3 regions of the Aeribacillus sp. SP014 genome follow, and region 1 is predicted to be linked to each of the others. Evidence: predicted binding sites of a transcription regulator. Region 1 holds the regulator's gene; each other region holds the start of a gene.
What was found. Region 1 encodes CtsR, which represses protease genes until heat stress. Its sites were predicted from a motif close to ATGGTCAATAAAGGTCAAACA; they were not measured.
Positions count from the first base shown of each region.

Region 2: the regulator CtsR is predicted to act here: its motif matches at 5,349-5,369, upstream of clpP (ATP-dependent Clp endopeptidase proteolytic subunit ClpP).
Region 3: the regulator CtsR is predicted to act here: its motif matches at 3,134-3,154, upstream of clpB (ATP-dependent chaperone ClpB).

Region 1 is NZ_JBSRXI010000001.1:263,801-271,433, reverse strand. Features, by position in the region: gene ACVIJU_RS01435 (hypothetical protein) at 1-1,604, shown strand, start outside; gene ACVIJU_RS01430 (MgtC/SapB family protein) at 2,383-3,057, shown strand; gene ACVIJU_RS01425 (CtsR family transcriptional regulator) at 3,298-3,759, shown strand; gene ACVIJU_RS01420 (UvrB/UvrC motif-containing protein) at 3,774-4,322, shown strand; gene ACVIJU_RS01415 (protein arginine kinase) at 4,324-5,412, shown strand; gene clpC (ATP-dependent protease ATP-binding subunit ClpC) at 5,409-7,633, shown strand, end outside.
Region 2 is NZ_JBSRXI010000001.1:3,517,045-3,524,677, forward strand. Features, by position in the region: gene ACVIJU_RS17315 (acetyl-CoA hydrolase/transferase family protein) at 692-2,206, opposite strand; gene ACVIJU_RS17320 (LytTR family DNA-binding domain-containing protein) at 2,340-2,984, opposite strand; gene ACVIJU_RS17325 (DUF4352 domain-containing protein) at 3,461-3,982, opposite strand; tRNA gene ACVIJU_RS17330 (tRNA-Arg) at 5,084-5,159, opposite strand; gene clpP (ATP-dependent Clp endopeptidase proteolytic subunit ClpP) at 5,424-6,002, shown strand; gene ACVIJU_RS17340 (HPr family phosphocarrier protein) at 6,725-6,982, opposite strand; gene whiA (DNA-binding protein WhiA) at 7,006-7,633, opposite strand, start outside.
Region 3 is NZ_JBSRXI010000001.1:3,239,976-3,247,608, reverse strand. Features, by position in the region: gene ACVIJU_RS15915 (carbamoyl phosphate synthase large subunit) at 1-1,625, shown strand, start outside; gene argF (ornithine carbamoyltransferase) at 1,622-2,542, shown strand; gene ACVIJU_RS15905 (YjzC family protein) at 2,880-3,059, shown strand; gene clpB (ATP-dependent chaperone ClpB) at 3,169-5,808, shown strand; gene ACVIJU_RS15895 (YjzD family protein) at 6,359-6,541, opposite strand; gene ACVIJU_RS15890 (hypothetical protein) at 6,688-7,425, shown strand.

The sequences.
Region 1 (7,633 bases):
AATTAGCGAATAAAGGAATTGAGCATATTACGAGTCAGATTCAAAGTGATTTGAAAAATGAACTCGGAGAAGAAGGAATTACCCGCAGCGAGTTTATAACGAAATTAAATACGATTTTAAATCGCTATAAAGACGAGGTAAATAGTGTTCACAATACTGGCGCAACTGGTGAATATCGAGTATATATACGAAATATAGAAAATGTAATAGAAAATGGTGAAGAAAACCCGCTAAAGAAGAAGATAACCTTTTTAAGCAGAGGATTTGTTGATGGCAAGGAAAAAACGGTTATTTCAGAAGTTGAAATTGGTGCACAATCTGTTTTGGAGACGTTACATTATGCGCTCGGTGCCAACAAATTATGTAAAACTCCAAATACCTGTATACCTGGTGAAGGAAATTTGTTTTTGCACGGCGGGGTTTCAATCACAGGGGATATGAAGGTAGACGGGAATTTAATCATAACGAACCGCGGATATGCATATTTAAGTGGTGAGAAATGGATTGCGTCCGTTTACCCGAGCATTTTGCCGGCACAAGGAAAAGCAAATGCAAATTTACTACTTGGCGGAAATATTTTTACCTTTAATCATACCCCTCCATATGGACAACATATTACAACTTCTAATTTTGGAAGTTCTTATACAAAGCTAACAGATCGTATTGATGATGCTTTTTACAATCGGCAAGCCCCGGTTATTGTAAAAAGGCAGCCGATCCGTGATGACATTCAAATTCCTGCACAAAAATCAGTTTTTTATTATAAACATAATTCTCCTGGTGTAACGATCATAAAAGCTAATAATGAACTAATCTCAAACCAAAATTGGCCTAATGACAAAGTTTATGCGAGTCATGATGAATGTATTTTAATAAGGTGTGAGAAATACGATGGAGATTACACATTTACTGGGAATAATCTTTTTAAAAGCTTTGCCACTGCAGGTTCATTAACAATTCGCAATTCAAATAATCAATTCAGACAGACCACCTTTAAGGAGGGAGCCTATATAGAGAAAGATTTAACAATTGGCAACGGATCTAATTCGTACAACCCAAATAATTATGACAAAATTCGGGTGGACGGCCCCATATTTGTGAACGGTGATCTGACGATTAGAGGGGCTGATGCGGAATTTAATTCAATTATGTATGTAATGGGGGATGTGACGATTGAATATTCGCGCATCAATGGATTAGGTCAAAACGGTTCATTAATTATTTTTGCAAAAGGAAATATAAACATTAGAAATAATAGCGTTAACCAGGATGAACCTAGTAATATTAAAGGGTTTTTCTATTCAGAACAAGCATTAGAAATGTTTGGAGTTGGTTCAAATATTCGTATAGAAGGAGGAATATCAGCGAGGCGCATTGTTTTAAATGCGATAAGAGGGCGTGCTAGTAATCGATATTTTGAGGGAGCACAAAGGATTACGAATAACGATTATTTTGAAGGTGCACAAAACCAAATAGGCAAGCTTTCTAGGCTGCAAATTATTTATGATCCGGAAATTATCAATACGTATGCAGATATAAAGTCTAGAGAGCCCGTTATTAAAAACTTAGATCCGCCTAAAATTATTAATCGTGACATAGAATAAATACCTTTCATCTTATTTTTTTGCCGATATGACCACCGCCTCTCGTGTATAGCGAAGGCGGTGGAGGAATCGGCTTCTTTTTTAGCTTTTTGTGATGTTTTTCCGTTGCAATACTTTCCGTTATGATCATAAAATGAAAAATTAAGAAATGACAGTCTAAAAGCCAATTTTTCGAGAAAATTGTCGAAAGCCGAAATGGATATTTTTGCTGTTACAAAAACATCTTTAATTGATTTGAATGATGCAAACCGTTTTAATTAATCTGAGAAAAGCGATGGAGGCGAGATTTGCTTATCCTTGTAAAAAAGTATGGACGAAACAATTATTCACTGCATGTGATTTGACAAGCTCAAGCCTCTTTTATCCTCTTGTAAATGGAAATATACAACAAACAGACAAAACAGCTTAAAACAGAACGAACAAAAACGACAAATTTACGAACAACTAAGAGCTCGCTTCTTCTGAAGATTCTCCGCATCTATTGAAATCAAGCTCGCTTTCTTTAAAACCTTCAATCGGAGTATAATTAATTGATCGTTACAAGAAACATAAACTGTTCCATTCTTGAAGCATATGAGCAGTGAAAGCTTCGTTTGATTTTAAAGCCAGCTCTAAAAGTGCTTTTTTGTTTCATATCATTCTTAGTCTCATACTCAAGAACAATTGAATATTGAGCACTGTTCATCGCATATAATGGGAAAGTATAATACTGTATCATTTCAAAATTCATATATGGCCAAAACAGAAAAAGTCATTTGGATAGTAAGGAGGAATGATAATGCCTGAGGAATGGCAAATTATGTTGATTCGCATTGTTTTAGCAGTCATTTTAAGTGGATTTATTGGCCTTGAACGAGAATTTAAACGGCATCCAGCAGGCTTTCGCACGCATTTGTTAGTTGGTGTCGGCTCCTGCATGATGATGTTGCTGTCTCTTTATGGCTTTGAAGAATATATGGATCGTTATGAAAATATTCGTTTTGACCCAGCAAGAATTCCTTCTTATGTCATTAGCGGCATTGGTTTTTTAGGTGCTGGAACGATATTAGTGAGAGGGGTTACGGTAAGAGGATTAACGACGGCAGCCTCGATTTGGGTTGTTGCAGGACTTGGCCTTGTCGTTGGGGCAGGAATGTATCCGTTGGCGATTTTTTCTACCTTGATTGTATTGTTGAGTTTGATCTTTCTCAATAAGGTGGAGGCTTTTTTTGCTGAGAAGTCAAGCAAAAAATGGATACAAGTTAGTCTTCCAGAAGATGATTTGGTGGAATTTACTCGGAAACTTGAACAATTAAATATTTCTGTTTATAAAATTCATTTTACATTGTCAAAGCCAAAAGAAACTAAACATGCGAAGCGTTCATATTTACTTGAAATTGGCCTTCCAAAAGATGAAATGCCTGAAATCATAAACGAATTATTGAAATTTCAAGAAGTTAAAAAAGTTTTTTAAAGAGCGGGTTTTTCCATATTGTAAATGGCAATATTATTAGTGAGCTTTTTTGTTGAAATGACACAAAAAAAAATTTATATTATAATTAAGGTCAAATATAGTCAAAGTCAAGTGACTAGTTGTTATCGTTTAGGAAATAAGCATTACGTAAACATCTTGCCTCCTATCCCTCAAGGATATTGCACATTTCTTGAGCGTTTTGCAATTCCGATCAAAAAGTTGAAGGAGGTGTTTTTCGAGGTGCGGAATATATCTGATATTATCGAGCAATATTTAAAGCATGTATTAGATTCAAGCGGAAAAGAAATTGTTGAAATTAAAAGAAGTGAAATTGCGGATAAATTTCAATGTGTTCCATCGCAAATCAATTACGTGATCAACACTCGTTTTACAATTGAACGGGGTTACATTGTCGAAAGCAAAAGGGGTGGAGGCGGTTATATCCGAATTATGAAAATTCGAATCAATGACCGTATCCAGTTGATCAATCAAATTTTAAATGCCATTGGTAAAAGGCTGTCACAATCGTCGGCGGAGGATATTATTTTGAGATTGGCTGATGAAGAGGTTATTTCAGAAAGAGAAGCGAAAATTATGTTGAGCGTAATTGATCGGTCTGTTTTATATATTGATTTGCCTGATCGAGACGAATTGAGGGCAAGGATGATGAAGGCGATGCTCACCTCGTTAAAATACAAGTGAGGATGTGATGGACGATGATTTGTCAAGAATGTCATGAAAGGCCCGCTACTTTCCACTTTACAAAAATCATCAACGGTGAAAAGACTGAAGTGCATATATGTGAAAAATGTGCACAGGAAAAAAGTGATGTATTCATATTCAATATGAATCCAGGCTTTTCTATAAACAACTTATTGTCCGGATTATTAAATATGGACAGCGCCATTAGCAGCCAAGGGCAAAATGTTTTCAAGAAAAATCAGGTCATTCAATGTGAGAAATGTAATATGACGTTTGATCAATTTACAAAAATTGGCAAATTCGGGTGCTCCCATTGTTACAAAACATTTTATCACCAAATTACTCCGATTTTAAAACGTGTTCATGGCGGGAATACAACTCACGGCGGTAAAGTGCCGAAACGGACCGGTGGAAGTATTCATTTGAAAAAGCGCCTGAAAATGCTTAAACAGGAACTGCAAGAATTAATTGCGAAAGAGGAATTCGAAAGAGCAGCTCAAGTTCGGGATGAAATTCGGTCCATTGAAGCGAAGATAAATGGACGGAACGAAAGGGGAGTATGACATGTCCTTTCAAAAATTTATTCGTTCAGCCATGAGCCCTTGGATGAATCAAGAAGGACCTGATTCCGATATTGTGCTGAGCAGCCGAGTCAGATTGGCGCGAAATATAGAAAATATCAGCTTCCCTACCATTATGTCGAATGAAGAAGCCTTGGCTGTTTTAAATACATTTGAAGAATCATTTTCACAAAGAGTGTTTGACGGTTTAGGGACATTCGTGCTGCTGAAAATGAATGAACTTCAGCCTATTCAAAAACGCGTACTTGTAGAGAAGCATTTGATTAGTCCTTATTTAATGGAAGAATCAGCACTTGGAGGGTGCCTTTTATCTGAAAACGAAGAAGTGAGCATTATGATAAACGAGGAGGATCATATTAGAATTCAATGTTTGTTCCCGGGCCTTCAGCTAAAAGAAGCGTTGAAAATGGCAATGAATCTTGACGATTGGATTGAGGAAAAAGTTGATTATGCATTTGATGAACATAGGGGCTACTTAACTAGCTGTCCAACAAATGTCGGTACCGGCTTGCGGGCTTCCGTGATGATGCACCTTCCAGGACTTGTCTTAACACAGCAGATTAACCAAATTATACCTGCTATCAATCAATTAGGATTGGTTGTGAGAGGTCGGTACGGAGAAGGAAGTGAAGCGATAGGTAATATATTCCAAATTTCGAACCAAATTACGCTAGGCAAATCAGAAGATGATATTGTCGATGATTTAATAGGTGTTGTCGGGCAATTAATTGCTCAAGAACGGGCTGCAAGAGATGCTTTATATAAAACGAATCCGCATCATCTAGAAGACCGTGTATATCGTTCCTATGGCACTCTCAAATACAGCAGAATTATTCCATCGAAAGAAGCAATTCAATGTTTATCAGATGTGCGCTTAGGAATTGACCTAGGGATTATTCAAAATGTTCCACGCAGTGTTTTAAATGAGCTTATGATTTTAATTCAGCCCGGATTTCTGCAACAATATTCAGGAGGAGTTCTACGGCCGAATGAACGGGATATTCGCAGGGCAACATTAATTCGTGAAAGGCTTCAATTAGAAAGGAAGCAAAGGGAGGATGATGAACAATGATGTTTGGGAGATTTACGGAACGGGCGCAAAAAGTGCTTGCTTTAGCGCAGGAAGAAGCTGTACGACTCGGACATAACAATATCGGCACAGAGCACATATTGCTTGGGCTCGTGCGCGAAGGAGAAGGAATTGCCGCTAAAGCGCTTCACGCTCTAGGATTAAGTCCAGAAAAAATTCAAAATGAAGTGGAAAGCCTGATAGGACGGGGGCAAGAAATTTCACAAACGATCCATTACACACCGAGAGCAAAGAAAGTCATTGAACTGTCAATGGATGAAGCAAGAAAATTAGGACATTCTTATGTCGGAACAGAACATATCCTATTGGGATTAATTCGAGAAGGCGAGGGAGTTGCTGCGCGTGTTTTAAACAATCTCGGAGTAAGCTTGAACAAAGCGCGTCAGCAAGTTTTACAGTTGTTAGGCAGCAATGAAGTATCCTCAAGCCACCAAGGAAGTTCGATGACAAACGCAAATACTCCGACGCTTGATAGTCTTGCGCGGGACTTAACGGCTGTTGCACGGGAGGGCGGACTTGATCCAGTCATCGGCCGAAGCAAAGAAATTCAGCGTGTCATCGAGGTTTTGAGCCGAAGAACAAAAAATAATCCTGTCTTAATAGGTGAACCTGGTGTTGGGAAAACTGCCATAGCAGAGGGACTTGCTCAGCAAATTGTGAATAATGAGGTTCCTGAAATTTTGAGAGATAAGCGCGTTATGACCCTTGATATGGGAACAGTTGTAGCTGGCACAAAATATAGAGGGGAATTTGAGGACCGCCTTAAAAAGGTAATGGATGAAATTCGCCAAGCAGGAAACATCATTTTATTTATTGACGAGCTTCATACACTGATCGGCGCAGGCGGGGCGGAAGGTGCAATTGATGCTTCCAACATTTTAAAACCTGCTTTGGCTCGGGGAGAATTGCAATGTATTGGGGCAACAACTTTGGATGAATACCGTAAATATATTGAAAAGGATGCTGCACTTGAACGGCGCTTCCAGCCAATCCAAGTCGACGAACCGTCCATTGAAGAGAGCATTCAAATTTTAAGAGGCTTAAGAGACCGATATGAAGCACACCACCGGGTATCCATTTCCGATGAGGCGATTGAAGCTGCTGTTAAACTTTCAGATCGGTATATTTCCGATCGGTTCCTGCCTGATAAAGCGATTGACTTGATTGATGAAGCAGGCTCCAAAGTCCGTCTTCGTTCATTTGCAACACCTCCGAATTTAAAGGAATTGGAGCAAAAATTAGAAGAAGTGCGAAAAGAAAAAGAAGCTGCAGTCCAAAGCCAAGAATTTGAAAAAGCAGCTTCATTAAGAGATACAGAGCAGCGGCTCAGAGAGGAATTAGAGGAAACGAAAAAATCATGGAAGGAAAAACAAGGTCAAGAAAATTCTGAAGTGACCGTAGAGGATATTGCAATGGTTGTTTCAAGCTGGACGGGAATTCCGGTTGTTAAACTTGCCCAAACAGAATCAGAGCGGCTTTTGAATCTCGAAGAAATTTTACACTCGCGCGTTATTGGTCAAGAAGAAGCTGTCACTGCAGTCGCAAAAGCTGTCAGACGGGCACGTGCAGGCTTAAAAGATCCGAAGCGTCCGATCGGTTCATTTATCTTCTTAGGACCGACAGGTGTAGGGAAAACGGAATTAGCCCGTGCATTAGCTGAAGCAATGTTTGGTGACGAAGATGCTATGATTCGAATCGATATGTCAGAATATATGGAGAAGCATTCTACGTCAAGGCTCGTTGGTTCGCCTCCTGGATATGTAGGCTATGAAGAGGGAGGACAATTGACGGAAAAAGTGCGCCGCAAGCCATACTCAGTCGTATTATTGGATGAAATTGAAAAAGCTCATCCAGATGTGTTTAACATTTTGCTGCAGGTGCTTGAAGACGGAAGACTCACAGACTCAAAAGGGCGCACCGTTGATTTTCGAAATACGATTTTAATTATGACTTCAAATGTAGGGGCAAGCGAATTAAAACGGAATAAATATGTCGGCTTTAATGTTCAAGACGAAAATGAAAATTATAAAGATATGAAAAACAAAGTGATGGATGAACTGAAAAAAGCATTTCGTCCTGAATTTTTGAACCGGATTGACGAAATTATTGTGTTCCACTCTTTAGAGAAAAAACATTTGAAAGAAATTGTTTCGCTGATGGCGGATCAGCTGACAAAACGATTAAAAGAACAGGATATAGAACT
Region 2 (7,633 bases), 3.3 Mb from region 1:
ACTCCGTTTTTAACCCATATACTTTTCTTCTTGGTACTGCAAATGCTAAAGTTCTTTAATGATTTCGACTTCGATGTTAAACAACCGTTCCGTTAAACTATTTCCTTCCATTCCTTTTGGATTTTCACAGAAAAACTCAAAATTACCAAAATTGCCAAAAAGGTGAATGCGTATTAACTTCTCCAATCCTAGTAAGTCTTTATAAAAGCGTGTTCTGAACCGAATTATTTGCCAAAACTTTGATGTTGAACGTCCTTTCTTGAAAAAACACGAGATTGACGACTTCCGGAATATCGACTTCAGTATCGAGTTTATCGGCTGATACAGCAATTTGCGTCAGAAAAATGATCAATTAACATTAGATACCAGTTGACGCTGTAATCAATAACCCTTGCAAATCCGTCCTTATTCTCAGAAAACAGTTGATCAAAACGCTCACTATCCGTTCTGTATGATGATTTTCGCAAAAACAATCGTTTTCTGACTTCAACTCGAATTTATTTTTTATTAAATTTTTCAGTACAGTATCAATTAATAAGTCCATTCGTTTAGTGCTTTTAACGCTAAGGGGGTGAAAACATTTGTTGTGTGATATCCACAAAATTGATTTCTAGGGATAAATTCCTTCTTTGATCTAGCTGTGCCGATCTCTTCGCATGTCTAGAAAATGCACGAATAAATTGTCATCCGATTAAACGCTATGTGCAATCTCTTCACGCATCGTTCCGTTTTTAGCAAAATTTATATGCCATGAAAGAGCTTTTTCTAAAACATGTGGTGTATGCCCTCCTCTTGCAAGAGCTTCCTGATAATATTCACGAAGCTGGTCGCGATACATCGGATGGGCGCAGCGTTCGATAATCAGTTCCACACGCTCTCTTGGCGCCAAGCCCCGGAGATCCGCATACCCTTGCTCGGTGACGATGACATCGACGTCATGCTCCGTATGGTCAACATGGGAGACAAAAGGAACAATGCTTGATATGTTTCCGTCTTTCGCTATTGATTTTGTCACAAAAATCGCCAGGCGGGCATTTCTTGCAAAATCACCTGATCCGCCAATGCCGTTCATCATTTTCGTTCCAAGTACGTGGGTTGAATTGACATTGCCGTAGATGTCCACTTCCAATGCTGTGTTAATGGAAATCAAACCGAGCCGGCGAATAATTTCAGGATGGTTGGAAATTTCCTGCGGTCTCAGCACTAAACGGTCGCGGTATTTCTTAAAATTCGAGAAAACCTCCTTCATTTTCGGCTCTGAAAGGGTAATCGAACAACAAGAGGCAAAACGGACTTTGCCCGCATCTATCAAATCAAAGACTGCATCCTGCAATACTTCAGAATACACCTCTAAATCCTCAAATTCTGAATCCAGCAAGCCATGAAGAACTGCATTGGCGACGGAACCGATGCCTGACTGCAGCGGGGCTAAACGTTCCGTTAACCGGCCGGCTTTAATTTCTTTACGCAAAAACTCTATCAAATGCTGCGCCATAATGACTGTTTCTTCATCCGGAGGCACAATTGTCGACGGTGAATCCAGCTGATTGGTAAATACAATTCCTTTTACCTTCTCGATATCAATCGGTATTCCGATCGTACCGATTCGATCATTCGATTTTGTCAGCGGAATCGGTTTTCTTTCCCCTTGTTTCTCCGGTTCATACAAATCATGCACTCCTACTAAATCTACAGGCTGTGCCGTATTAATCTCTATAATGATCGATTTTGCGTGCTGGGCAAATGTCAACGAGTTTCCAATGGAGGTTGTCGGAATAACCATTCCATCTCTTGTAATAGAAACCGCTTCCAAAATTGCAAAATCGATTGGATCCATAACATTTGAGCGCACTAATTCAGCAGTATGGGACAAATGCTGATCGACAAATAAAAATTCTCCCCGATTGATTCCTTTTCTCATCGTAGGATCTGCCTGAAAAGGAAGCCTCTTGCCTAAAATGCCAGCTTCAGTGAACATTTTATCGATATCAGAACCTAAAGAGGCTCCTGTATACACATTTACTTTAAACGATTCTCGCTCTGCACGTTTTACCAACGCATATGGAACCGCTTTCGCATCACCCGCGCGTGTAAATCCGCTTAGCCCTAAAGTCATCCCGTCTTTGATCCATGATGCGGCTTCATCAGCTGTGACTATTCGATCGCGCAAACGCAAATCTTCAATCCTTTCCAATTTATTGTCCATTTCCCCATCATCTCCCCTTTAATGAATTTAAAATTTATTTTACCGATAAAAGTTAACGGGGCAAGGTTTTGGGGATAAGTGACCGAAAATTCAGATAAACAACTCAATTTCCATACTAAAACAGAACGATTTTTTAAAATCCAAGCAATTTTCGAAAATAACTAGAGTAGGACTGACTGACAGGAATTTTATCACCGTTATTCATCAACAGCAAAAAAGTTGAATGCGCATCAGGGTAGATTTCCTTAATATGGTTGACATTCACAATAAAAGCCCGATGACAGCGAATAAAATAGTCCTTTGGAAGCAAGTATTCAAATTCCTGGAGAGAGTATTTATGCGTTCCTGAGCACCCTTCAGTGTACACATAGGTCTTTTTATCTTTTGCTTCTAAATACGCAACTTTCGAAAAAGGAATAGGAACCCATCCGTCATCAGTTTTGACGGTCACAACAGATTTTCCATCCGTCAAAGCAGGAAAAATCGCAGTGACGCATCCCTCAAGCTTTCCTTCCCAAAAAAACGGCACAGCCATCCCGTGATAAGGAACGCCAAACACATCGCGGTTAATAAACTCAGAAACCTTTTGTTTGGTGTGCAAAGCTTTATACGCAATCGTTCCTTTTCTCACCAAGTCTCCCGGTCTGATTTTCAAATCAATCCGTTTGCTCGGCCGGTAATAGATATATTCCTTAGTATTGGAAACAGCAATCGAAACTTCATCAGAAAACAATTCACCAATAACATCTAAAATGGAAACTACTGAAATACGTTCCATTCTTCAACACCCTTCGTGATCTATAAATCTTCAAGATATTATTATTTTACATCTTTTTTCACCCTTTTTGGCATAGTTCTTATCGAGTGCGATGAATGATTAGATGACGCATAGAAGTTTGTGCAAGCAAATTTTCGGATTTACAGCCCTCGCCATGAATGAAAATAGTTCTTGCCAATTCATATTTTTTGATACCGCCAACCAGGAATATTTTCACAGTAAAAAGAGGAAGATTCTGAGATTTACAGTCAAGGAAACGGAGAAGGGATGGCCTTGTTTCTGCCAGCCGTGCATTGAAATTTCACTAACTATCTAAAGTTTTCTTTTTTCAACTATTTTGCCGTAATAAAAGGGGAAACGATTGCTTGTCAACATACAACTGTTTGATAATGCTAGCCTCCATTAACTAAAATTGAAAACGAAATCGCGACATTTTCTTCCGCAAAAATAAAAAAGATGGCGCAAAATGCGCCGCCTTATTGAGGAGTTATTTCAAACGTTATATTTTCGTTGTCCCAACTGAATGATGGTGTGTAGACTAATTCGTATTTTGAATCCTCAGGAACATCGAAGTAAATTTTACCGGTAATTTTCTTACCTGCGCCAATATTTTCATTCATAAAGCCGTCATCATGACCGAAATACTCTTCGTGTTGTGTTCCGTCTTGTGTCGAGATTGCAAACTCTTCCGCGCCAAAATATAACTGCTCTTTTCCGTTATTGACCGTTTCAAATTCTATCGCCAATACTTTACCTTTTTCTGCTGGCGTATATTCGGCATCATCTACGTATTTAGCACTTTTTAGAGTTAATTGTAAGTCGCCTAACTTAACGACATCGCCAACTTTGAATATTTCCGGTTTAGCTTCTTCTTTCTGTTCTTGCGCCCCTTCCGATGTTCCTACTTTTTGTGCACCTTCTTCGCCTCCGCATCCGACTAAAGTCGCGAGGCTAAGTGCGAAAACTGAAAATACAAACCCCCATTTTCGTTTTTTCACTAACATTTACCTCACTTTCCAAAATTTCGACATCTTCATTATATTTATTTATCTGCTATTTTTCAACATATCCCATGACTTTTCGACTATTTTTTCGTATTATTGCTTGGTGTATATTCTAGGTATATTTACACAGTAGATATATCCGCGTGATCAAGAATCATTTGTAGCGAACAAATATCGTCACCTTTTTCAAATAGGTTACGATAAATGTATGTCTTAAACAGTGTAAGACTTACGCAACATTCGTCTTTTAGTTTGAATATTTTCCTGATGTTTCCTTCTTTTTAACTTTTCACCATATTGATTAACGAATACATATGAAATGTTACCGAAGTATCCTCGAATTTCTTCTATCAAGTAGTTTACATACTTCTTTAGTCATTGGAACAATCCGGCTTTTACGGCTATTGTTTTTGGCCCCAGTAACATAATAATACCGTCATCTAAAATACCAGAAATTTCTGACTATTCAACTTAGTTTGCCCTTTGTTCTCACTCTACCATTAGTTTAATAGCACCATAGTCACGAAATCCCGTAAATACCTATATCTTTGACGTTTCATAGCCTCTTTACTTGCGTGTCTGTAAGCACAAAGATTCGTTGTTTATCCTTATTAGTTTTGGCATTTTTTTGACGAGACTTTCTTCAAATAATACCGTATTTATGTAGCTTTCTAAAAATCGATTTAATAGCACCGAAAAGAATATCCACGGTTACAGATGACGTATTAATGTAACGTCTAATTTGGTCAGTAGTAAGATCTCTAAAACCGACAACATCTATAAAATTTTTTCAAGAACTTCAATAATCGGTACTCGTTCGTCCTGGATAGCTTCCGTTTTGTAAATGATCTTAGCGTATTTTAATCCTTCTGCAACCGTCATATAACCGAGATTACATCTACAATCAGATGTCTTGAAACTACCTTTCTAGCCTTTTTCGCATAATAAAAACCTCCAAAATTTTTCATTTTGGAGGCACGCGGTCTCTTTGTCTCTTTGATTCAGTAGGACGGAAACCTTACGAAAATACGTTGTCCGTTTTTCGGTAGTTCCCGTCCGTTGAACGACTTCTAAACCCTTGTTGCTCTAGGCTTACGCGCTCGGAGGGACTCGAACCCCCGACGGACGTGGTACCGGAAACCACCGCTCTATCCAACTGAGCTACGAGCGCATTTTTCAAATGTCACGAATTATATTATAATCGAACCGAACAGTATATGCAAGAATAAATTTTGCTTAATTATCCATCGTGTCAAAATTGTTTTGAAAAATTCATTTTTCATCGTTGTTTGAAAAATGAAAAATGAGGGTATGATGGTACATGTATTGATCTTATAAATAATTATATATAAAAGTTTTTTGTTTGACCTTTATTGACCTTTTATGTATGATGGAATAGAAATGACTTTAACTTTGATGCGAGGGAGGAAACATAATGAATTTAATACCGACTGTTATTGAACAGACAAACCGTGGTGAACGTGCTTACGATATTTATTCAAGATTGTTAAAAGACCGCATTATTATCCTTGGTACGCCAATTGATGATCATGTTGCAAACTCCATCGTTGCTCAGCTTCTTTTCTTGGCAGCGGAGGATCCTGAAAAAGATATTTCCCTTTATATTAACAGCCCGGGCGGATCAATTACTGCTGGCATGGCGATTTATGATACGATGCAATTTATTAAACCTGATGTATCCACGATGTGTATAGGAATGGCTGCTTCCATGGGAGCATTCTTATTGGCGGCAGGTGCAAAAGGAAAACGTTTTGCCCTTCCGAATAGTGAAGTAATGATCCATCAACCGTTAGGAGGCGCGCAAGGTCAGGCAACTGACATTGATATTGCAGCTAGACGAATTCTCTCTTTAAGAGATAAATTGAACAGAATTTTATCTGAAAACACTGGCCAGCCTCTTGAAGTAATTGAACGTGATACGGACCGCGACAATTTCATGTCAGCTGAACGTGCAAAAGAATATGGGTTGATTGACAAAGTTTTAACAAAATAAAAGCTGCCTCAAATAGGAAGACAAAAAAATTTAAACATATCAAGCAGACAGTATAAAAATAAACCGCTGCTTCATACCTTCACGCATTTGAATGAGGAGTAAATGTCAAGAATGATCTTGACAGCAGCTCCTCATTTAACTTTTTGGCAGGAATCGTCAGCTTTACGTTTTCGAAAGGCCGTTAACTGCCGATATTGCTTTAATCTAAGCCCAAAATGCGGATCGAGCCGGATGAAAGATTAAATATGCTTTCGGAGAGCCTGTGTAAACCGTATTTTGCTGAAGTTTTTTCTGGGCACCTGCTGGCAAAAACAAGTGTTATAATCGATTTTTTCATGTTATAAAAGGGCTAGAATCTCTCTTTATCCATTCAGCTGTAAGTCATTCGAACCATATCAAAGCACGTTTGTTTTTTCTTGAATGTTGATCGCAGATTTATGAAAAAATAGTATTTACACCAAATATATTGCTCGGATTCGCCCCGATCTTTCGCATGCTTTGAATCCAAAAGTTCCAGTTAAGAACCTTCACAAAGCTCTCTCCCAACAAAAGATTTATCACACTTTTCTATTAACGCACCCGAAGCCATTTCGTCTTCATATCAGTTTTAGCAAAAATAAAGCCCTCTTGTGGCTGACAGCGGTTGTTTCCTGCTTTCTCCCACAAGAGAGGCAATATCCATCCATTGATGAATTTTGCGGCAATTTTTTTGTGTGTTCACATTAATTTTCGTTTTGAATGTAGTTGATAAGCGCTTCTAATGCTTCTTCCTCATCGTTTCCTTCTGCGATCAATGTGATCTCAGAGCCGCTGTTAATAGCTAAGCTCATCAACCCCATGATGCTTTTGGCGTTTACTTTCTTTCCGTCTTTTTCGATAAAAATGTCAGATGAAAACCTGTTGGCTTCCTGAACAAACAATGCAGCCGGTCGTGCCTGCAAACCGGTTTTTAACCGAACTTCCACTTTTTTCTCAACCATATTAATCCCTCTCTTCTTAAAATTTATTTAAATGAAATCGTTTTGCCAGCCCGCAATTTTTCAGCGATTTCATCGATTTTTCTTAATCGGTGGTTGATTCCCGATTTGCTGATTTTCCCGCTGGACACCATTTCACCTAGTTCCTTCAATGTCACATCTTGATACATAACCCGTAATTCTGCAATTTCCCTCAGCTTTTCAGGTAAGGCGCTTAATCCGATCTTTTCATCAATGAATTTTATATTTTCTACCTGCCGTAAAGCAGCTCCAATGGTTTTATTTAAATTTGCTGTTTCGCAATTGACAAGGCGGTTCACTGAATTTCTCATATCACGAACGATTCGGACATCTTCAAAACGCAGTAGAGCTTGATGGGCACCGATCAATGTCAAAAATTCCCCAATTTTTTCAGCTTCCTTTAAGTAAGTAATATATCCTTTTTTCCGTTCCAGTGTTTTTGCATTTAAATAAAACGTATTCATCAAGCTGCATAGCGAATCGTTATGTTCCTTATATAACGACGAGATTTCCAAATGGTATGAAGAAGTTTCCGGGTTGTTGACAGATCCGCCCGCTAAAAACGCACCGCGCATATACGACCGCTTGCAGCACTTTTTTTTCACAAGGTCTAAAGAGATTTGATGGTTATAC
Region 3 (7,633 bases), 3.0 Mb from region 1:
TGAAATTTTTCGGCTTTTCCGACCGTTCGATTTCATATTGGCAAAAGACAGAAGAAAAAGAAATCCGAAAGCTCCGCAAAGAGTGGGGGATTAAAGCCATATTCAAAATGGTTGATACATGTGCAGCAGAATTTGAAGCGAGAACAAATTATTTCTATTCTACGTACGTTTTCGGTGAAAACGAAGCTGTCTCCACAAGAGGAAAGAAGAAGGCGCTTGTCATTGGTTCCGGCCCGATTCGCATCGGACAGGGAGTTGAGTTTGATTACAGTGCTGTTCACTGCATTCAAACATTGCAAAAGCTTGGATATGACGCGATCATGATCAACAATAATCCTGAGACGGTCAGCACTGATTATGAAACAGCGGATCGATTATATTTTGAGCCGTTAACAGTAGAACATATATTAAATGTTGTTGAAAATGAAAACATTGACGTAACGCTCGTCCAATTTGGCGGCCAGACGGCGATCAACTTAGCGGAGAAGCTTGAAAAAGCAGGCGTGAAGCTGCTTGGTACAACTTCTGAGCTTCTGGACATATTGGAGGATCGAGAAAGATTTTATCAGCTATTAGACGAAACGAATATCCCGCACATTCAAGGAGCAATGGCACATACAAAAGAGGAGGCGATATCGGAAGCGAAAAAGCTGCGGTATCCGATCCTGTTAAGACCTTCATATGTTATTGGCGGAAAAGGCATGGTGAAGGTAAAAAATCAAGAAGAGCTGCTTTCGTTAGTGGAGCAGACGGACGAAAATCATTTTCCTCTTCTTTTAGATGAATTCCTTTTTGGTCAGGAAGCGGAGGTTGATTTAATAGCTGACGGGAAAAATGTGTTTATTCCGGGATTTATGGAGCATATCGAGCCCGCTGGTGTTCATTCTGGCGATAGTTATGCGATTTTTCCAGCTGTGTCGTTGTCAAAAGAAATAAAAGAAAAAATGACCGACTATGCGGAAAGAATGGTTCAACATTTGCAATATAAAGGCATTATGAACATTCAATTTTTAATTGATGGTCAGGACGTTTATGTGCTGGAAGTGAATCCGCGTGCGAGCCGGACTGTGCCGATCGTCAGCAAAGTTACCGGAGTGCCGTTAGTAGATCTTGCGACAACCATTTTAACCGGAAAAATGTTAACTGACTTACATCCTCAAATAGCAGCCCATGAATATGTGGCTATTAAATATCCGGTATTTTCAACGCACGCCCATTCAGATGTCGATATGAAACTAGGTCCGGAAATGAAATCGACGGGCGAAGGAATGTGTGTCGGCAAATCTGTGGAGGAAGCGATGCGGAAGGTATTCGATCATTTATTTCCAATTCATTCGGACGGTATTTTTGTGGATGGAGATAAGAAAGATGATGTACTCGATTATATAAAACCGGTAACGGATAATTTTGAAAGTTGGCTTGAGAAAAAAGAAGCGGTGCTTTATTATAATCCGGAAGAAAACGATCAGGCAAAGGCAAGACGACAAAAAGCGCTTGAACGAGGAATTATGGTATTGACGGAAGAAGCATCATTTCAGGCATTTTTAAGTGCACTAACAGTTAGCAAATACACGCCTATTTCTTTACATGAACTGTCAGATAAAGGAGTCGAAATGAGTTTATGAGCACACTTAAAGGTCGTAACGTTTTAAAGCTGCTTGATTTTACATCAGAAGAAATTCAATATTTGCTCGAGGAAGCATTGAAATTAAAGCAAAATCCGCTATCAAACGTCCTTCATGGGAAAACGCTGGCGATGATTTTCGAAAAATCATCCACTCGAACTCGTGTCTCCTTTGAAGTAGGAATGCTGCAATTAGGGGGACATGCGCTTGCTCTTTCTTCAAAAGAGCTTCAGCTCGGGCGCGGTGAGACAATCGCTGATACAGCGAGAGTATTGTCGCGATATGTGGATGCCATTCTTCTCCGCACAACTGACCACAATCGGGTCAAAGAGCTTGCCGAATATGCAACTGTCCCTGTCATCAATGGTTTGTGCGACTTGTACCATCCTTGCCAAGCGTTAGCTGATTTATTGACAATTTATGAGCTGAAAGGCAAATTTTCAGGCGTAAAAGTCGTTTATGTTGGCGACGGCAACAATGTAGCCCACTCCCTTATGGTTGGCTGCGCAAAAGTTGGCGCTCATTTTACGATCGCAGCCCCAGAAGGCTATGAACCAAATGAAAGCATTTTGAAACAGGCGAAAGAAATTGCTGGCGAAACGGGCGGGAAAGTCGAATTAATTCATAATCCAGACGAAGCGGTTCAGGATGCTGATATTATTTATACGGACGTTTGGGTCAGCATGGGACAGGAAGAAGAAACAGAAGCAAGAATGAAAGCATTTAAACCGTTTCAAGTAAATCAATCCTTGCTGGCAAAAGCAAAACGAGATGTAAGCTTCCTTCACTGCCTGCCGGCTGCGCGCGGTTTGGAAGTGACAGATGAAGTGATGGACGGAAGCCAATCAGCGGTATTTTTGCAGGCCGAAAACCGCCTTCATGCGCAAAAAGCAATTTTAAAAGAAATTATGGCTTAACAAGATCTTTCGTTGATAAAGCAGGATGATCTCCTGCTTTTTTCTTTTGAAACCGGGGCGAAAGGTTTTACTCTACTGCATATATATCCAGACAAAAAAGAACGATAATTGTAAATAATGATTCTCGCAGAAACAGTAAAAAGAGCTTTTGATCCAGCATTCGGTGCTTGAACGCTTAAACGATTTTTTCAAAAGGATGCCATATGCAGTGAGCTCGATTTTGGGTGTTGAGTAAAGTTTCGAAGTACATCACATAATGAAAATTATCAAAGGTGTTTCTGTCTATACATGAAAAATCTTCTGATAGCCAACAATAATGTCCAAGGAGGGATGATTCATGGGTCAAAATCGTCAATTCAGGCCTGGTCAAAAAGCACCTAACAACGGAATTTACATCGAAGTCGGCGAGACCGGATCGATGGTGGTCGATCCCAAAAAGGTTGAACTCAAAGCAGGAGATCGATTCCCCGAAACATCCAACCATAATCGGGTTTGGACCTATAAGCGCAAGCCGTAATATTTCGAACAACGCTAAGCCATTCGGAAAACGAATGGCTTTACTTGATTTATAAAGAAGTTATAATAAAATTAAAGGTCAAAAAAAGTCAAAATAGGGGCGTTTCGGTATGGATGTAAATCAATTCACGGAGAAGCTGCAAAAAGGTCTGGTAGAAGCTCAAAAAATCGCAAAAGAACATGAACATCAAGAAGTGGATGAATTTCATATTTTACTTGCTTTTCTGCGGCAGTCTGACGGGATTTTTCCAAGAATTTTAGAAAAACTTAAATGCCCTGTACAACAAATTGAGGCAGCGATCAACGAGTATTTACAAAAAAAGCCGAAAGTATCTGTTCACGGAAACGGTGAGGTAAATATTTATATTTCCCGTACTCTTTCAGAAGCTTTTGCAAAAGCGGACGAAATAAGGAAAGATTTTCAAGATGATTATTTATCAGTTGAACATATTATATTGGCATTTTCCGAATCGAGCTCAAAAGAAGTGAGAGAGCTTTTTCAGCAATATCACTTAACAAAAGCTGCCATATTGAAAGTGTTAAAGGAAATAAGGGGGAATGCTCGGGTGACATCACCTAATCCAGAAAGCACTTATGAAGTATTGGAGAAATACGGCCGTGATTTAGTTAAAGAGGTGAAAGAAGGAAAAATTGACCCTGTCATTGGCCGTGATCAAGAAATTCGGCGCGTGATCCGAATTTTATCAAGAAAAACGAAAAACAACCCGGTGTTAATCGGTGAACCAGGGGTTGGAAAAACAGCGATCGTGGAAGGATTAGCCCATCGGATTGTACGAAAAGATGTACCGGAGGGATTAAAAGATAAAACAATATTTGCTTTAGATATGAGCTCGCTCATTGCGGGAGCCAAGTTTCGCGGAGAATTTGAAGAAAGATTAAAAGCCGTTTTGCAAGAAATTAAAAGGAGCGATGGACGGATTATTTTATTTATTGATGAATTGCACACAATAGTCGGGGCTGGCAAAACAGAAGGAGCGATGGATGCCGGCAACATGTTAAAGCCGATGCTTGCGAGAGGTGAGCTGCACTGCATAGGAGCAACGACACTTGATGAACATCGCAAGTATATTGAAAAAGATCCGGCGCTTGAGCGGCGTTTTCAACAGGTGCTTGTGAGCGAACCGTCTGTGGAAGACACGATTTCCATTTTACGAGGACTAAAAGAGCGGTTTGAAATCCATCATGGAGTCAAAATTCATGATTCGGCGATTGTAGCTGCGAGTGAGCTCTCGCACCGCTATATTACAGAACGCTTCCTGCCTGATAAAGCGATTGATTTAATCGATGAAGCATGCGCGATGATCCGCACGGAAATAGATTCAATGCCGACAGAACTTGATGAAGTGACGAGAAGGATTATGCAGCTTGAAATTGAAGAGGCTGCATTGAAAAAAGAAACGGATGACATCAGCCGAATCAGATTGGAAGAGTTGCAAAAGGAACTTGCAAATTTAAAAGAGAAAGCAAATGAAATGAAGGCGAAATGGCAGCTTGAAGTCGAAGGTATTCAACAGCTTAGAAGCTTGAGGGAAGAGCTGGAAAAAGCACGCAGAGATTTAGCTGATGCTGAAAATGAATACGATTTAAACAAAGCGGCTGAGCTGCGCCATGGAAAAATTCCGGCGCTGGAAAAACAAATCAAACAGCTGGAAGAAGAAATGAAGCAGAAAGAGGAAAACAAGATGCTTCGCGAGGAAGTAACAGAAGAGGAAATTGCCGGTATTGTGTCAAGATGGACTGGCATTCCGGTAGCAAAGCTTGTACAAGGGGAAAGAGAAAAGCTTCTGAAGCTTGAACAAATATTAAAAGAAAGGGTCATCGGGCAAGACGAAGCGGTTGAATTAGTATCGGATGCAGTTTTGCGTGCTCGGGCAGGCATAAAAGATCCGAACAGGCCGATCGGCTCCTTCCTCTTTTTAGGTCCGACAGGGGTCGGGAAAACGGAGCTGGCGAAAGCATTGGCAGAAGCTCTTTTTGACAGCGAGGACGAAATAGTCCGCATTGATATGTCGGAGTATATGGAAAAACATTCTGTCTCAAGGCTGATCGGCGCACCTCCGGGTTATGTCGGATATGAAGAAGGAGGACAGCTGACGGAAAAAGTTCGGAGACATCCGTACTCGGTTATATTACTGGACGAAATCGAAAAGGCTCACCCAGAAGTGTTTAACATATTGCTGCAAATGCTTGATGACGGCAGGGTGACCGATTCGAAAGGAAGAACAGTTGATTTTAAAAATACAGTGATCATTATGACATCCAACATCGGTTCTCAGCATTTGCTCTCCGGTTTAAATGATGAGGGGGAAATAACAGACGAAGCGAAAAAGAAAGTTCTTGATGAGCTTTCCATGCATTTCCGGCCAGAATTTTTAAACCGGATTGATGACACGATCCTGTTCAAGCCTTTAACAATGAACGAAGTAAAAGGAATAGTAGAAAAGCTTTTAAAAGAGCTTCAAGCGCGCCTATCCCATAAACAACTTACACTAAAGATTACAGATGAAGCGAAGGAATTCATTGCAAAAAGAGGATTTGATCCTGTATTTGGCGCACGGCCGCTGAAACGGTTTATTCAAAAGCATGTAGAGACAAAACTTGCGAAAGCGGTTATTGCTGGAACCGTTCATGATCGTGACCAAGTTCTGTTAGGGGTAGAAAATGAAGAAATTGTTGTAAAAACGGATTTGCATGCTCATGAGAAGAGCGGAGCAGCAAAATTAGAATAGCTATAAATGGATATTAAAACCCTTCTCAATCGAGGAGGGTTCTTTTTTTGTGCGGACCATGTCGACATAGGAAACTATGTCCTGGCGGTGGGGAATCTGATTCGGAGACTAAAAACAGGGCGAGATTCCTATCAGGCTAGTTTCATGGGGAGTTTTTCACAACTAAGCAAAGCCCGATTCTGCCTAAAAGACTAGAAAACTATAATTGGAAAAACGTAGTGATTTATAAGTTTTTTCCGCCAATCTTAGTTGTGCTGACGTATACGTAACAGCTTCATGTAAATTTGCTAGGCTGAACTGAAATCTTAATTATACTGACATATATGTTAACTGGTAGGGACCTGTCCAAAGACAAACCCCCATTGAAAACAAAAAATCACAGGGGATGTCTTAAGCCCAAAAATGACTTACTTAGACTATCCCCTTTTTTTTTGAATTTGTCTATATTATGACGTAACAAGTGAGGCTTCGCCGATAGCAGCAGGCATCTAATCGCTGATTTTCGTTTTAAATAAAAAGAAATTGGCAATTCGCCAATTTCGACAAATTCTTAATGCTCTTCTGAAGGTTCAGCCGGAATTAACTCCCCAATTATAAAGAGAAGTACGGTAAAAACAACAGAGATTATAATTGCTGTTGAAAAATGGAATGCAGAGCCTGTCATGGAAGAAACAACATAGCTGGCCATGTTGACAAGCAAAAACGTCCAAAAAAATGTTGCGAAATATCTCATTATCTTCACCTCGTTTATTCCTGTCTTTACTTATATTATCATACAACATTTTTCATGAAAACGGTTGTTTCGCGATTTTTTTGCGAGCCTTTTTGACATTTCGTACATACATTATAAAAGGTCATCGATGGAAAGGTGGTGGGCAAATGGAAGGTGTTTCGGAAAGATTTTTTCAAATTGAAAACGAGTGGAATGTCATTCATCTTCCGGAAAAGCCGAACGGATTCGGCATCTTGATCATTGGCGATCGAACCCATTTTGTTGAAAATGGTTCAAGCTACTGGTTGGAGCATTACGGGCGGCGTCAGCTGATCAATACGTTAAAAAGCTGCGGATATACATTGTTTCATTCCAATCTTTACGGACGCCATTGGGGCAGCTCTCACGCCGTTTTGTTGGCAAAACAGCTTTATCATCTTGTCATGAAACAAGAAATTTTAAATAAAAAAATCCATATACTGTCTGAAGGTATAGGAGCACTCGTTGCGCTGCAGTTGATGGAAGAGATGCCAAATTCCATCCGTTCATCGGTGATGATCAATCCTTGTTTGGACATAAAAGCCCAAATAGCGGAAGAGAAAAAGAATAAATTTTTTTACAAACAAATGATAAAAGAACTATCAAAAGCTTACCAATTAGATGAAAAAGCTGTCACCCATTATCCCTTTGTCCGTATACAAGACTTTGTATCAAAAATACCTGTAGGCATCTGGCAGAAAATGAACGGGGGAAGCTATTCCTATAAAATTCATGGAAAAAAATATGAGGAATGGAGAAAGCAGCTGAAAGCTCCAATTCAATTCACATTTTATTTCCAGGAAAATATAAATCGGATCCATGATATGATAAGAAGTTTTTACAAAGAGCATGAAAGAATCTTATAGAAATGGAATTGAGGCCTGGGCGAAAATGCTCAATAAGTGAGCAGGCTGCCCCCTTTTTGTTTGAAAAGGGCATTGGACTAATCTCTTCTTTTTTCGCATACGATACAATAATAGTTTTTTCATAAAGGAGGTTTTCAAAATGTCAACTGCGCTTAAAGCAGTGTAAACATATTTTAATTGTTGGGGTTCATCAATTTGAAGGCTTTCA